DNA from 2 places in the Symbiopectobacterium purcellii genome. Region 1 is predicted to be linked to the other one. Evidence: predicted binding sites of a transcription regulator. Region 1 holds the regulator's gene; the other holds the start of a gene.
What was found. Region 1 encodes PurR, which represses purine synthesis genes. Its sites were predicted from a motif close to CANGCAAACGTTTGCNTG; they were not measured.
Positions count from the first base shown of each region.

Region 2: the regulator PurR is predicted to act here: its motif matches at 1,759-1,776, upstream of guaB (IMP dehydrogenase).

Region 1 covers NZ_CP081864.1:1,911,984-1,918,009, forward strand. Annotated here, with positions in the region: gene K6K13_RS08950 (MATE family efflux transporter) at 1-345, opposite strand, end outside; gene K6K13_RS08955 (riboflavin synthase subunit alpha) at 808-1,458, shown strand; gene cfa (cyclopropane fatty acyl phospholipid synthase) at 1,526-2,677, opposite strand; gene purR (HTH-type transcriptional repressor PurR) at 3,384-4,409, opposite strand; gene cydH (cytochrome bd-I oxidase subunit CydH) at 4,632-4,892, shown strand; gene K6K13_RS08975 (C40 family peptidase) at 4,967-5,878, opposite strand.
Region 2 covers NZ_CP081864.1:3,233,973-3,239,998, reverse strand. Annotated here, with positions in the region: gene K6K13_RS15205 (AEC family transporter) at 1-20, shown strand, start outside; gene K6K13_RS15200 (zinc ribbon domain-containing protein) at 40-270, shown strand; gene xseA (exodeoxyribonuclease VII large subunit) at 271-1,647, opposite strand; gene guaB (IMP dehydrogenase) at 1,829-3,292, shown strand; gene guaA (glutamine-hydrolyzing GMP synthase) at 3,404-4,981, shown strand; partial or broken gene K6K13_RS15180 (Arm DNA-binding domain-containing protein) at 5,287-5,655, shown strand; partial or broken gene K6K13_RS15175 (IS3 family transposase) at 5,720-6,026, shown strand, end outside.

The sequences.
Region 1 (6,026 bases):
CATGGCAATAACGTGTTTGCCGTTATACAGCACCACCATGGTGATAACCGCAACGATCGCGGCCAAAATAAACGCCTGCTGAACCTGATGGGCGATGCGAGGGCGTCGACCAGAGCCGTTGAGCTGGGCCACCACTGGCGTGAGCGCCATCAATAAACCATGTCCAAACAGGATGACCGGCAACCACACGGAGGTGCCGACTGCAACCGCCGCCATATCGGTGGCGCTATAGGCACCCGCAATAATGGTGTCAACGACACCCATGGACGTTTGGGAAACCTGCGCAATAATGACAGGAACCGCGAGCGTTAACAGGCTCCGCGCCTCTGACAAATATTTCTGCACGCAAACACCTTCCTTGAATTGTTAAAACGAAAAACTGACGTCGATACCACCTCGCGTTCTGTTATACGACAGCTCGGCGAGGTAGCGCGTTACTTTTCCAGCAGGGGGTTGGGATGAATGAAAGTAAACAACCGCAAGCGAGATAACGAGCATAAATGGCTTTTGAAGCCATCCATCTGAGATGGAAAATCAATCGATGACAGAACGTTGTTCTAGTGTAGCGGCTTGGCATAAGTAAACCAACTTCTTCGTAAGATATTGTGTCACAAGAGAGGGTCTGTTGCCTTATCGGATTTGTCAGGTGCCAAAGGTGGGAATACGTTTGGATTTCCAGTCGTTATGAGGCAAACTGCAAAATGATTTGTCAGCCTTTATTTCCTCGCAGCGAGCCACCGTAGCGTAGGGGGAGAGGCTGGCACAGTAGCATTCAGCTATTTCACTGATTTATTATGAGGCAAGCGTATGTTTACCGGTATTGTTCAAGGCACCGCGCCGGTGGTGTCCATCGATGAAAAAACGAACTTCCGCACGCATGTGGTAAAACTTCCTCCCGAATTACTGACCGGCCTGGTGACAGGTGCCTCGATTGCCAATAACGGTTGTTGCCTGACAGTGACGGCGATTGATGGCGATCGGGTCAGTTTTGATTTAATGAAAGAGACGCTGCGCCTGACCAACCTGGGCGATATTACGCCGGGCGATCTGGTGAATATTGAGCGTGCCGCAAAATACGGCGATGAGATCGGCGGACATGTTATGTCCGGGCACATTATGTGCACGGCTGAAGTGGTTAAAATTCTCACCTCGGAAAATAACCACCAAATCTGGTTCCGACTGGCCGATGAATCGCAGATGAAATATGTGCTGCACAAAGGGTTTATCGGGATTGATGGTATCAGCCTTACGGTGGGCGAAGTGACACGCAGCCGTTTCTGCGTGCATTTGATTCCCGAAACGCTGCAACGCACCACACTCGGTCAGAAGCGATTGGGAAACCGGATCAATATTGAAATCGATCCACAAACTCAGGCGGTGATCGACACGGTTGAACGTGTGCTGGCACAGCGCCAGGCACAAGAGGCCGTAACGGCAAATGCCGCGCAGAGTGCCTGACGCCTGAGCTGAAAAGCGATAAAAAATGCCGTACACCCTTGGCTGTACGGCGTTATGCTGACTGAAATCAGCGCGCTACACGCACGCCGCCTTCAATCCCTTGGGGGCTAAACAACACCTGCCACAGTTGAATGTTCCGCGCGCGAAACGCCCCGGCACATGCATTCAGGTAGTAACGGAACATACGATTAAAACGCGGTGAGTAACGGTTCGCTAACTGTGGCCAATTGGCGATAAAACGATCGTGCCAGGCCATCAAGGTTTTATCGTAATCGGCCCCAAAATTATGCCAATCCTCCATCACCAGATAGGGTTCACTGCGTGCGGCAATGTGGCGTACGGAGGGCAGACAGCCGTTGGGGAAGATGTATTTGTTAATCCAGGGGTCAACCTGTGAATCGGTTTTGTTTGCCCCAATGGTATGCAGTAGAAACAACCCTTCGGGTTTGAGATTTTTGCTGACGACGCGAAAGTACGTATCGTAGTTTTTCGGTCCTACATGCTCAAACATGCCGACAGAAACGATGCGATCGAAATGTCGGTTAAGGTCGCGATAATCCTGCAATTCAATGGTGACATTGAGATCGCTACAGCGTGCCTGAGCCAATTTTTGCTGCTCACGCGAGATGGTCACGCCGTAAACCGATACGCCATAATGGCGTGCCGCATAAGCGGCAAGCCCGCCCCAGCCACAGCCAATATCCAACAGTGTCATGCCTGGCTGAAGCTGAAGCTTTTCGCAAATCATGCGCAGTTTGGCCTGTTGCGCCTGCTCAAGGGTTGTGGCCTCTTTCCAGTAGCCGCAGGAATATTGCATATGTGTATCGAGCATCAGGCTAAACAGATCGTTGCCCAGGTCGTAATGCTCCTCGCCGACGATCCAGGCCCGCTTGCGGGATTGCAGGTTAATCAAGCGTGCAGCGACAATATGGAAAATGTCTTTGAGGTGATGGGGGGCTTTTTTCTCAAGCCCTGCACGTAAGATACGCCGAAAAAAGCAGTCTAAACGCTCGCACTCCCACCAACCGTCCATATAGCTTTCCCCGAGCCCCAGTGAGCCTTCACGCAGAACGCGTTTGTAGAAATCGGGGTTACGTACCCGGATATCAAACGGGCGTGAACCATTGATTTTAATATCGGCGATAGCTAATAACGCGTGTACGATCCGGAACCAGGACGTGTTATGTTCTGCCAGTTCCTCTACATATGATGAACTCATAATTTCTCCCAACCTTGCCAGACAGCGCTGCAAGGAACAGCATAGATAGTCTCTCATCAACCCGAACGCTGCGGTTTGTACACAGCGTGTTCGAATCACGGGCAAGTTACCCGTTGTTCAAATTGTAAGCGGTTGCATTCGTGCGCAGCCGTTTATGCTTGCCCGTTGCACAGTGGCAGCGGGCATAACATCCATCGTCTACTCTCTGGATACCCAGAGGGAATGAAGTGTCAACGCCGGTACGTAGTAACACGTAGGGGCATATATCCTGATACGCAGTCGTGCGTTCGTTATAATAAGGATAAGTGTAGGGATATTGTCCGAATGAAAAACAGTGTATGACTGCTTCAATCAGAGGACAAGTCAAAATTGATTGATGCAGTCATGAAGAATTTACAAATCAACGTGCTATACCCGTCATACTTCACGTTGCAGGTGCGTTGTCTGCACTCATTATTCGGCCCATCCCTGGGCCTCACCGCTTACGAGGCCGCCGCACGCGGCGTTCAAATCTGCTCCGGGCAGGTTTGTCACCCGAATCACTTAACCGAGTAAGCTCATCGGGATTAATGAATCTCATCCCTGAGATTCACCCTTCGGGCCAGCGCTTGCGCTGTTCAAATCTGTTCCAGACGGAGTTGTCGCTCATTTGCCGCCTTCCTGTCACTCGAATTATTTAGGGTATATAAGAAAACCGTCTTGAGCATCAACTGCGGTAGTCGCGGGAAGGGCCGTCACCCACAGAGCGACGCTCGATAAGCGTTGGGTGAACCTCAATCATCTGTGTATCTTCGCGCTTGCTGGTGATGCGATCGAGCAGCATGGTAAAAGCCGATTGGCCCAAACGCTCTTTTGGCTGGTGGATCGTGGTTAAGGCTGGGGTGAAATAACGTGCATGGCGAACATTATCGTAGCCAATCACGGAAATATCTTGCGGTACGCGTAGCCCCAATTCATCAGCCGCGCAGATAGCGCCCATAGCCATGATGTCGCCGCCGCAGAAAATAGCGGTCGGGCGCTGTTTTTGCGCCAAAATCTGGTGCATGGCTTTGTAACCGGATTCCGGCTCGAAATCCCCCTGAACAATCCATTCATCGCGAACTGTGATATCCGCTTCCTGCAAGGCTTTGAGAAAACCCAGATAACGTCCGCTGCCCGTGTTGCGTTCCTGAATACCGGGAATGGCACCAATGTCGCGGTGGCCGCGCTCAATCAGATAGCGCCCAGCCAGATATCCCCCTTCGAAGGCGTTATCTATAATGGTGTCCGTAAAATCACTGTGTGCCTGACCCCAATCCATTACCACCATGGGAATGCTGCGGTAATCGGACAACATGCTCAATAGTTCAGGCGGGTATTCCGCACACATCACCAACAGGCCATCGACCCGTTTTTGCGCCAGCATGGAAAGATAAGCACGCTGTTTTTCCAGGTTATTATGCGAGTTACACAGAATCAGGGTGTAGCCTTTGGCATAACAACTGTTTTCAACCGCTTCGATAATTTCCGCAAAGTAGGGCGCTTCACTCGAAGTGGCGAGCAATCCGATGGATTTGGTGTGATTGACCTTTAAGCTCCGAGCCACTGCGCTCGGGGAGTAGTGTAATTCCTTGATGGCTTCCCGCACGGCCGTTTTGGTCTCTTCGGCGACGAAACGTGTTTTGTTGATGACGTGAGAGACGGTTGTTGTTGAAACGCCAGCACGCTTTGCCACATCTTTGATCGTTGCCATCTAAACATGACTCCTGAACCTACTTGTTACGGCAGTATATAGTTTGTTAATCGTTTGCTTTTGCGTAATGTTCTCTTTCCGATGGTATAAACAGGATATCAGAAGGAGACTGCCGACGTACTTTGTACCTAAAGGGGACGTGTTGATCCCATCGAAGATGACGTGTTCGGACACCGACGCAGCGCACGGTAAACTGCGAATTTTGGCTGATTTACCGCGAAAGTGAAAGGGTTAATTGATTTAATTAGTGCAGCCGGGATCGGAGATTTTCCCTATAAAATGTGTAACAATGATCTTTTAGCATCATTGTGCTGCGGTATTGGTGTGCAGGAAACAACGAAGCATCCGGTGCGGCGGCAACGTTTACGCGTTTCTGTGTTTCAAGGAGATAGAATGAATACTGATTTTAAAATGTCATTAATGACCACGGTTGGGGCGTTAGTCATGATCATGGTATTTAGCTTTGTTGCCGTGTTGAACTGATCGCGATTAAAATAAAGACCAGGCTGCATAGGCATCACCTGGTCTTTATTATCGATAACATGTCGATTTGGCGATCACCGAATCGTTTGTGGTGTCACCACGCGACGTGCACCAATGTAGTGTTCCTGCCAGTAGTCTTCACTCAACTTACTGATCTTGATATCGGCACCGGTTCGCGGTGACTGAATAAACTTACCATTGCCGAGATAAACGCCGACATGATCTGCGGTGCCGCGACCGTTGATGCGAAAGAACACCAGATCGCCAATCTCCAGTTCACCCTTATTGATGGGGGCTGCATCGCGCAAGTGATACATTTCATTGGCGGTGCGCGGGATAGGGATTTTCACCACATCCTTGTAGGCATAATAGACCAGGCCGCTACAGTCAAAACCGGTATAGGGGGAGTTGCCACCCCATTGATAAGGTTTACCGATCTGACTCATCAGCTTGTTCATTGCCGTCATTTTTGCATGCTGATAACGGCGCTTATGCGCTTCACTGAGTACTACCTCTTTGCCCGCTTTCTTGGTGCCTGGTTTTATTGCCGCCGTTTTCTTTTCAGTGGCATCAGCCCCTTTTTTGAGCCCCTTCACCAGTTTTGCGGGCGTTGCACTGTGGTAGCGGGATGACGCGGTTTTTGACGCGATACTCTTGATGTCGACGTCAGCAGAACTTTTTTTAGTGGTGGTCGTTTTGGTCGGTTTCGTGCTTTGCGCTATCTTGGTTTTTTTCTCAACGGCCTTTTTCTCAACGATCTTTTTTTCTGGCTGCGTTTTAGCTTTTTCCTGCGTTGTCTTCTTCTTCGGTGGTTCCGGTGGGGTTTGTGGCTTTTTAGCGGTTTTGGTGGTCTGGTTTTTTTTCAGGTGTTTGTCATCCGTGCTGGCGCTGGCTTTCTTTTCCGCATTGGTATGCGGAGCTGCCTGAGCAACATTAACAAACAGATGGCTGAAGAAAACAAAGATCAGAGTAATAAATACGCGCATGATAAAAGAGACCGAATACAATCCTTAACTCGCTCAATTCGAACAGTATTCACGAAAACGCCATGAGAAAAAAGCAGGAAATCACCTTTTCGCTTAACAGAATCATGAGAAAACGTTAATAATTGTTTTCCCGCTGTAAATATCATCA
Region 2 (6,026 bases), 1.3 Mb from region 1:
GCGCCTGGGGCATCGCTTAAGCCTGAAACGGAGGAGCCCATGGAATTCCCGTGTTCGCATTGCCAACATGCCCTGAACTGGCTGAACGACAGCCGGTTTCAGTGCCCGCAGTGCCATCACCACTATCAGCAACAAGCGCATTGTCCGGAATGCCAACACCTTCTGCAAACGTTATCTGCTTGTGGTTCGGTAAGTTATTTTTGCCAACATGGCCACGGTTTGATTTCACGCCAACGCGTGTTGTTCAGTTATCTGCCGGTACAGGAATAGCTAGGGTGATTTGTGCCGTGCGCGCTTTTTGGCATCCGGCGTTACCTGAGTAACCTGGCTTTCTACCCAGCCGTCCTGTAACCGGGTTTTTAGCGTGTCCCCCGGTGCTGCTTGAGCCGTAGCGCGTAAGACCTGCCCGGAGGGCGTGGTGGTCACGTTATAGCCACGCGCCAGCGTTTTTAACGGGCTGACCCCTTCCAGATGGGAACAAACCTCACCCAAGCGCTGTTTATTCTCACTCAGTTGCCTAGTGATAAGCCGCTGCAGTTGGTACTGCATCTGTTGCAGGTGTTGCTGCGCGCGATGAATTCGTGAAAGCGGCTGTTGCTGTGTCAGTCGCTGCTGCAACCGTTCACTGCGCACGGTCACGCGACGCAGTTGCTGCTGCATACTTTCATCGAGCCTGCGACGCAGGGTGATTAATTGATTGAGTTGGCGCGCCAAGCGTAACTGCGGATGCTGTTGTTGCAAACGGTGGTGGAGTCGGGAGAAATCGCGCTGGCGCTGGGCCAGTGAATAATCCATCGCCATTTCCAGCCGCTGACGCTGTGCATGTAGCTGGCGCAGCAGTTCGTTGCGATCGCGACTGACCAACTCCGCTGCCGCCGACGGGGTCGGGGCGCGTAAATCTGCCACAAAGTCGGCAATGGTGACGTCGGTTTCATGGCCGACCGCGCTCACAATAGGAATACGACTGGCGAAGATGGCGCGAGCCACCCGTTCATCGTTAAAGCTCCAGAGATCTTCCAGCGAACCGCCGCCGCGCCCGACGATCAGCACATCACACTCTTGTCGCTGATTGGCACGCTGAATGGCGCGAACAATCTGCATTGGAGCCTCTTCGCCTTGCACCTGACTAGGGTAAATCACTATCGGCAGTGCGGGATCGCGCCGCTGTAGCACATGCAGGATATCGTGCAGCGCCGCGCCGCTGGGTGACGTAATGACGCCGACACTGCTGGCTGGGCGGGGGAGCGCCTGTTTGAACGACTGATCGAACAACCCTTCTGACGCTAACCGCTGCTTAAGCTGTTCGAACTGTTGTTGCAACAGGCCATCACCTGCGGGTTGCATGCTCTCTGCCAGCAGTTGGTAATCGCCGCGTGGTTCATACAGAGTGATCGTGGCGCGCAACAGCACCTGCTGTCCGTTTTGCGGGCGAAACGTCACACGCCGATTGCTGGTGCGAAACATGGCGCAGCGCACCTGGGCGCGCTCATCTTTCAGGGTAAAGTACCAGTGGCCGGAAGCGGGCTGGGACAAGTTGGATATCTCGCCGCACAGCCAGATTTGCCCCATTTCCATTTCCAACAGTTGCCGGACGGTTTGATTGAGGCGGCTGACGGTAAATATAGCGGATGAAGGCGCTTGGGACATGGCGTTGGCTAACCCGATTTAGTGAGCGAGATCAAATTTTAAAACAGAGGGTTAATTAACCGATACTACCTTGCCTGAAAGGTTAATCAAGTTTTTTTATAAAAAAAGCTGGAGGCAACCGATTACGCTCTGTATAATGCCACGGCAATATTTTATCGCATCCCCACATGAGATATTGCCCATGCTACGTATTGCCAAAGAAGCACTGACGTTTGATGACGTCCTCCTGATCCCAGCTCACTCGACCGTTCTGCCGAACACTGCCGATCTTACTACCCAACTGACAAAAACGATTCGCCTGAATATTCCTATGCTCTCTGCTGCCATGGATACCGTGACGGAATCCGGTTTGGCCATCGCACTCGCGCAGGAAGGCGGCATCGGTTTCATCCATAAAAACATGTCGATTGAACGTCAGGCGGAAGAAGTCAGCCGCGTGAAGCGTCACGAAAGCGGCGTGGTTGTCGATCCGCAAACCGTCACGCCAACCACCACGCTGCGTGAGGTCAAAGCGCTGACCGAGCGTAACGGCTTTGCTGGTTACCCGGTAGTGACCGACGATAACGAACTGGTTGGTATTATCACCGGTCGTGACGTGCGTTTTGTGACTGATTTGGAACGCCCGGTAAGCGCCGTGATGACGCCGAAAGACCGTTTGGTGACGGTGCGTGAAGGTGAAGCGCGTGACGTGGTGCTGCAAAAAATGCACGAGAAACGCGTTGAGAAAGCGCTGGTCGTGGATGACAGTTTCCATCTGCTCGGCATGATCACCGTCAAAGACTTCCAGAAAGCAGAGCGTAAACCTAACGCCTGTAAAGACGAACACGGTCGCCTGCGCGTCGGTGCGGCGGTTGGTGCGGGTGCGGGCAACGAAGAGCGCGTCGATGCGCTGGTTGCAGCCGGTGTTGACGTGCTGCTGATCGACTCCTCGCACGGTCACTCTGAGGGCGTATTGCAGCGCATTCGTGAAACCCGTGCCAAATACCCCGATCTGCAAATTATCGGCGGCAACGTTGCCACTGGTGCTGGTGCCAAAGCGCTGGCTGAAGCGGGCGTGAGCGCGGTGAAAGTGGGGATTGGTCCTGGCTCTATTTGTACCACCCGTATCGTTACCGGCGTAGGTGTACCGCAGATCACCGCGATTTCTGACGCGGTAGAAGCGCTTGAAGGGACTGGTATTCCGGTCATCGCCGATGGCGGCATCCGTTTCTCCGGTGACATCGCTAAAGCCATCGCTGCCGGTGCAGCCTGTGTGATGGTAGGCTCTATGCTGGCGGGCACGGAAGAATCTCCGGGCGAGATCGAGCTGTATCAAGGCCGTTCCTTTAAATCTTACCGTGGCATGGGCTCACTGGGTGCCATGTCCAAAGGCTCTTCCGACCGTTATTTCCAGAGCGATAACGCGGCGGATAAACTGGTGCCGGAAGGGATCGAAGGGCGTGTGGCTTACAAAGGCCGCCTGAAAGAGATCGTGCATCAGCAAATGGGTGGCCTGCGTTCCTGCATGGGCTTGACCGGTTGCGGTACCATTGACGCATTGCGCACTCAGGCCGAGTTTGTTCGTATCAGCGGTGCAGGCATTCAGGAAAGCCACGTGCACGATGTGACCATCACCAAGGAATCTCCGAACTATCGGATGGGTTGATTGGGCCCACAGACCAATCTGCCGATGTGATGGCTGATTTGACAGAAACCCGGTAAACTTCGCCGGGTTCTCTTATTTTTTGCTTCTTACGTATTTTGGAATACGCCTCTCATGACAGAAAATATTCATCAACACCGCATACTCATTCTGGATTTTGGTTCGCAGTACACGCAACTGGTCGCTCGCCGCGTGCGTGAACTGGGCGTTTATTGCGAACTCTGGGCATGGGACGTTACCGAAGCACAGATTCGCGAATTCAACCCGAACGGCATCATCCTTTCCGGTGGCCCGGAAAGCACCACCGAGCACAACAGTCCGCGCGCGCCGGAATATGTGTTCCAGGCCGGTGTGCCGGTGTTAGGCGTGTGCTATGGCATGCAGACCATGGCAATGCAGCTGGGTGGACATGTTGAAAGCTCCAGCGAGCGTGAGTTTGGTTATGCTCAGGTCGAAATCAAAACGGAAAGTGCGCTGCTGCGCGATATTCAGGATGCGCTGAGTGAAAGCGGTGCGCCGCTGCTGGACGTCTGGATGAGCCACGGCGATAAAGTGACGGCCATTCCATCCGATTTCGTTACCGTTGCCAGCACCGATACCTGCCCGTTTGCCATTATGGCTAACGAAGAGAAACGCTTTTACGGCGTACAGTTCCACCCGGAAGTGACGCACACCCGTCAGGGACAGCGCATCCTGGAACGCTTTGTGCGTGACATCTGCCGCTGTGATGCGCTGTGGACGCCGGCAAAAATTATCGATGACGCGATAGTGCGCCTGCGTGAACAGATTGGTAACGATCGCGTTATTCTGGGCCTGTCCGGTGGTGTCGATTCTTCTGTTACCGCGATGCTGCTGCACCGTGCCATTGGCGATCGTTTGACCTGCGTGTTCGTGGATAACGGCCTGCTGCGTTTGAACGAAGCGGACCAGGTGTTGGAAATGTTCGGCGATCACTTTGGTCTGAATATTGTGCACGTGGCGGCGGAAGATCGTTTCCTGTCTGAATTGGCCGGTGAAAACGATCCTGAAGCCAAACGCAAAATCATTGGTCGGGTGTTCGTCGACGTGTTCGATGAAGAAGCGAGCAAGCAGACCGAGGTGAAATGGCTGGCGCAGGGCACCATTTATCCTGATGTGATTGAATCTGCGGCGTCCAAGACCGGTAAAGCGCACGTCATCAAGTCTCACCACAACGTGGGTGGCTTGCCAAAAGAGATGAAGCTGGGTCTGGTTGAGCCGCTGAAAGAGCTGTTCAAAGACGAAGTGCGTAAAATTGGTCTCGAACTGGGCTTGCCGTACAACATGCTGTACCGCCATCCGTTCCCCGGCCCGGGCCTTGGGGTGCGAGTGCTGGGCGAAGTGAAGAAAGAGTACTGCGATCTGCTGCGCCGTGCCGATGCCATCTTCATCGAAGAACTGCACAATGCGGACCTGTACCATAAAGTAAGCCAGGCCTTTACCGTGTTCCTGCCAGTGCGTTCCGTTGGCGTGATGGGCGACGGTCGTAAATACGACTGGGTGGTCTCTTTGCGTGCCGTTGAAACGATCGACTTTATGACTGCGCACTGGGCACACCTGCCTTATGACTTCCTGGGCCGCGTTTCCAACCGCATTATCAACGAAGTCGATGGTATTTCCCGCGTAGTGTATGACGTGTCGGGCAAGCCGCCTGCAACGATTGAGTGGGAATGATTTCGCGTCTGGCAACACCCTGCACGTGAAAGCAGTAAAACATCTCTAAGCCCTCGTAACTGCGGGCTTTTTTGTTTTTGTGTCTGGCACTTTCTGGCAGCTGTTAGCAACGGGAAGCTCGGTTTTTTCAATGGAATTTTTGATGGTACTCTCTGGTTTCGAATTCAGGTTTGAAAAAGTACCATGTGATAAATTTCGGTTGAGTTATGGTATTTTTTTTATAACTCAATTAAAAACAGAGAGTTAAATAACTTTTCTGAATTTTTTACAACATGGTATTTTTTGATAGAGGAAAACAATAAACCATGTTGACTGACACCAGGCTGCGTCACCTTAAGCCGAAGGAGAAACTCTATAAAGTTAATGACCGCGATGGTCTGTATGTTGCGGTGACTCCGGCTGGAACGATCTCATTTCGCTACAACTATTCAATAAACGGAAGACAAGAGACCGTTACGTTTGGCCGCTATGGTGTTGGAGGGATTACGCTTGCTGAAGCGCGTGAACGGCTCAACGAAGCTAAAAAGATGGTTGCCGGTGGAAGATCGCCTGCGAGGGAAAAAGCTAGAGATAAAGCGCGTATCAAAGATGCGGAGACTTTTGGCGCATGGGCTGAGAAATGGTTACGTGGCTATCAAATGGCTGAATCGACGCGTGATATGCGGCGTTCGGTATGAACCGCTATCGGTTTGTTAGACAGCTCAGAGTCATTTAAAATGACTTAAAAAAGAGGTACCCATGAGCGGCAAGCGTTATCCCGACGAGTTTAAAATTGAAGCAGTCAAACAGGTTGTTGATCGTGGTCATTCCGTTGCAAGCGTGGCAACACGCCTTGATATCACCACTCACAGTCTTTATGCGTGGATAAAGAAGTATGGCCCAGATTCTTCGGCCAATCAGGAACAGTCAGATGCTCAGGCCGAGATCCGACGGCTCCAGAAAGAATTGAAACGGGTTACGGATGAACGAGATATATTAAAAAAAGCCGCGGCGTACTTCGCAAAGCTGTCCGACTGAGGTACGTCTTTATCCGTGACAACAGTCG